DNA from 2 places in the Bacillus sp. YH3-2-B2 genome. Region 1 is predicted to be linked to the other one. Evidence: predicted binding sites of a transcription regulator. Region 1 holds the regulator's gene; the other holds the start of a gene.
What was found. The regulator NrdR, encoded in region 1, represses ribonucleotide reductase genes. The targets are predictions, from matches to a motif close to AACACNATATATNGTGTT.
Positions count from the first base shown of each region.

Region 2: a site for NrdR is predicted at 831-848, ahead of nrdI (class Ib ribonucleoside-diphosphate reductase assembly flavoprotein NrdI). Genes of this name have one in related genera too.

Region 1 covers NZ_JBSJQE010000003.1:758,069-760,271, forward strand. Annotated here, with positions in the region: gene ACWJJX_RS13965 (replication initiation and membrane attachment family protein) at 1-807, opposite strand, end outside; gene nrdR (transcriptional regulator NrdR) at 919-1,377, opposite strand; gene speD (adenosylmethionine decarboxylase) at 1,626-2,006, opposite strand.
Region 2 covers NZ_JBSJQE010000001.1:916,057-918,259, reverse strand. Annotated here, with positions in the region: gene nrdE (class 1b ribonucleoside-diphosphate reductase subunit alpha) at 1-443, opposite strand, end outside; gene nrdI (class Ib ribonucleoside-diphosphate reductase assembly flavoprotein NrdI) at 403-795, opposite strand; gene ACWJJX_RS04310 (hypothetical protein) at 1,055-1,270, opposite strand; gene ACWJJX_RS04305 (YmzC family protein) at 1,353-1,628, opposite strand; gene hfq (RNA chaperone Hfq) at 1,725-1,946, opposite strand; gene miaA (tRNA (adenosine(37)-N6)-dimethylallyltransferase MiaA) at 1,986-2,203, opposite strand, start outside.

The sequences.
Region 1 (2,203 bases):
TTTCCTCAGCGCTTCGGCCGTTATCGTATCCTGTTCATTAATTGCGGTCATGACGACGTGCTGCATGGAGATAGGATCTATTCCGTATAAATATGAAAGCTTTTTAATGCTCTCCCGCACATCCTGTGTGATTGATTTGCGCGGTATCATCGTTTCTGATAACCCCGCCAAAAACAGCTCAAAATCAAACACTTCCTCCGTCACCGTATAGGAAGGCGCTTGTCCGACAGACGCCGTCTCATAGTCCTCGGGGAGCTTCATCGCCTCTTCCATATCAGGCGTCATTTTCCATTCACTCGGCTGAAAAGAGGCAAAAGCGTGATTAAACGGACGGGTAATTTCCCTTGCGCCCGCGCCGACGGAAGGGTGCGTGTAAAATTGTCTCAGCTGCTGGTATTTCGTTTTACCGACTCTGTTATAAAGAAAGACATTCAGCATGCCGTCTTCAAAAAAATCATTCGGCCTGAGCGGGGGCAGCAGCTCATAAATAAACATCCGCTCTTTTTGCTCGGACTCCCGGATATACACTTTCAGCAGCCCGATTCCTTCAAGCTTTCCCTGTTCATGATGAATCTTTTTTAAATTTGACTGCATCATGCCCATCAGCTGCCTGTGCGTGGATTCCGCTCCCCACAAGCGGTTCTGCTCCAGCTCCCCCCATAAGGTCATATAAAGGGAGAATGCAAAAGAACCGATCAGCGGCTGGTACAGATGTGTCAAAACCTGTCTGTCGACATCCTGAAGAAGCGAACGGCTTTTGACCGTATAAGGATCTACAGGCAATACGTCATTCCAATAGTCAGCCATGATTCTCAAACCTTCCGATATGTTTCTACTCTCATTTTACACCGTTTCTGCGATCTATCAAATGCCAATTTTGCTCATGAGAAAAGAGCCAGACACAATCTCTTAGCTCTCTCAGCGTTCTTTCTTTATTAAATCTTTCAATTCATCGATAAACACGTTTATATCCTTAAACTGCCGGTAGACGGAGGCAAAGCGGACATAAGACACCTCATCGATTTTCGCCAGGCGGTCCATTACCATTTCTCCGACAAGTTCGCTTTTGACTTCAGATACGCCTTGGTTTCTCAGCTCTTTTTCAATGTCAAAGCACATGTCTTCCAATGTTTTTAAAGGAACGGGCCTTTTTTCACAAGCTTTAATTAACCCGCGCAGCATTTTTTCACGGCTGAATTCTTCCCGGACGCCTTCTTTTTTCACGACGATCAGAGGCATCTCTTCAAACTTCTCAAATGTAGTGAAGCGGTAATGGCAGGCTTCGCATTCCCGCCTTCTGCGGATTGATTTCCCTTCGTCCGCAGGCCGTGAATCAAGTACGCGGGAACCGTTATGCTGGCATGAAGGACATTTCAAATTGGATCAGCTCCCATCTGTTTCGTTGCTGTAATGCGGTTCGCAAGCTTCCGGTAAATGCCCGCCAACGTTTCTAGGATGAGCCTATTTGTTGGGAGAGCCGATAGACCGGCCTTATCTTTTCTATTTTACAAAAAAAATGCTTAAAGAAAAAGCAATGCTGTTTTTTTACATTAGAAAAGGAGCATCAGCTTCAAAGCGCGTAATGGCTTTTTCAGCTTAGCTCCCTTGTGTTTGCGTTTTGAAAATTACAGTACTTTCGCTTGTGCCTGTTTAATCTGTACAGGCCCCATTCCTCTCGGTATTTCAATGTTTTCTCTTGTATCTGCATGTAATGCGTCCGCAATGTAATCCGCAGCCACATTAGGATCCAGGTCTCCACAAGTATAAACATCAATGCTTGCATATCCGTGTTCAGGAAAACTGTGAATCGTTAAATGTGACTCAGAGATAATAACGACTCCGCTTACGCCTTGCGGTGCAAATTTGTGAAATGCGACCTCGCGCACCTCAGCTCCTGATTTCAAAGCAGCATTTACAAACGTTTTTTCAATAAAATCCATGTCATTGAGCTTATCAAAATCGCATCCCCACAGCTCGGAGATGACGTGACGCCCCATTGTTTCCATAATCATGGACCCCCCTTAACAAGAATTAAAAAAGTGAATTTCCGAGAACTGACCCGGCCATTTACCACGGGGGAAAGTTAGTCCGGAGAGGTCCTAACCCTTTAAGTAATTCCGAAGCAGTCACGAGCAAGAAGTTCACGAAAGATAGTATACTGTGTTTAAGTTTATTTTGCAAGGTGTGTTTTTTGCGAATATGC
Region 2 (2,203 bases), on a different contig from region 1:
TCCTGATTGATCATCAGATTCACATATTCTTTTGCTTTCTCAGTGTCGCCGTTTGCGAAGAACAGCGCAACAATTGAGATCCGGTCCTCATAACGCTCGAGGATTTTTTTCTTGTCATTCGTTTTCAAAGCATAGTCATTATAGAATTTAAACGCACTCATGAAGGAAGGAAAACGAAACTTCTTAGCGTAAGCTGTCTTAAACACTTCTTTAATGTCTTCAAAAGAATAAAGGCTTAAGAATTCCTCTTCGTAGTATTGGTTTTCAATCAAATAATCCAGCTTCTCTTTTAAATCGTGAAAGAAAACTGTGTTTTGATTGATATAGTCTACAAAATAGCTATGTACAGCCTCTTTATCTTTATCAAACTGGAATTTTCCATCTTGTTGGATCATGATTTCGTTATTTAACTGGATCCATTTTGGCACTTGATTTTGTGACAACTCTTTCTACCTCCTGAGTAAACAATTCAACGTCTTTAGATGTGCCGCTGAGTTCAAATTTGTGCAAGATCGGCACCTGATATTGTCTAGAGATGGTATCGGCGCTTTTTGCAAAGTTATCGCCCCATACTTTGTTGCCGCTCGCAGCGACTCCTAATAAGAGATGGGCGTATTTTTCGAGAAATGATTGTGTTGATGCCGGTACCTGACCGAAGTTTGTCGTGTAGGTGACCAAAACAAACGGAGTGTCCACGTGGTCCGTTTCGTCCACCTTGCGGATCAGCTGAAAGTCTGTTTTATTCACAAAACGCTGAACATTCCCTGTCTTTGAATCAAATATGATTTGAACCATCCTTATCACGACCTATCAAAAATAATGAATCTCTTAACACTATATATAGTATACTAACCTCTCAGAAAAACACAACATATTGAGATCGATTTATAAAAAATTCATATTTTTGAAAGAGCGGACTTTGGCTCCGGCCCGATTAACGCCCAAAAAAGAGAGCAGAACGAGAATCATCTCTCATCCTACTCAAGGTGTCATGTGTAAGCCGATGTCTATCATAACATGAAAAAAAACTGCTTAGTAGTCTAGACTTTTATTCTTATTTTTTGTAAGAATCACATTTTTTTTCGCTTTCAACGGTTTCTTCAATCTCCACATCAGCACCGATTTCTTTCAGTACGGCTTTCAGAGCGCTTGTGATGGAAGCCTCTCTGATCAGTTCTTTGCCGTCAACGATGATGCTGGTTCCATATTCATAGCAGGAATCATCTTCACAAGTTTCTTCCCAATGGTTGATTATCACCTTGTGTTTCAATCGTCTCACCCTCTGCATGATCAATGTCAGTACTTAGTGTAGCTTGTGCGGCCCGCTTTGTAAATTCGAACGCTTGTGAAATTTATTCAAGCTCATCCAGCGCCGTTTCTTTTTTCAGTTCGATTTTATCCGTTTTTTCATCATAGCGGTATATTTTTAAGTAACCGTCCTCGACAATGCCGAAACGATTATGTTCCAGCTGCACCACGCCTTCTGTCTGCGGTTCGGCATCCGCCAAGCCGCCGTCATCATCCGTCACCACCGTCTCGTGATTGCTGCAAGCTCCAAACAGCAAAAAAACAGCGATCCAAACGAGCGTAATCCTGATTCTTCTCAGTTCATTTTCACTTTCGAACACGATTTTCCGTACCCCCTTTTATCTTTCCGATATACGGCCTGCAATATACAGACGCGCATAGAAAAAGACCATTGTTCATGGTCTTTGTCAAAAAGTCTATTCAAGCTCAAGCTGGACGTTTTTTTGCGGGGCGAACGTGGAGATGGCATGTTTATAAATAAGCTGCTGCTTCCCCTCCGTTTCGAGCAAAACGGTAAAGTTGTCAAAGCCTTTTACCTGGCCGCGAAGCTGAAAGCCGTTGAGTAAAAACACCGTGACGAACGTATTGTCTTTTCGGATTTGATTCAAAAACTGATCTTGAATATTAATCGGTTTCATGTTTCGTCCTCCTTGGTTCTCAATACAATACTGTTTCGATTAAATTTCCAGTTTTCCTGCTATGCACTCGAAAATTTCCTTTTTTTTCTGCTCAATATCAACAGGCGGCGTCATATCTGTCCATGAAACGGGCATTTTATTGCGAAACCAGGTCAGCTGGCGTTTCGCATATCGCCTTGAATTTTGTTTTAATTGCTCCACAGCCTGAGGGAGCGGCACTTTTCCATCAAGATATTCATACAGCTCTTTATAGCCGA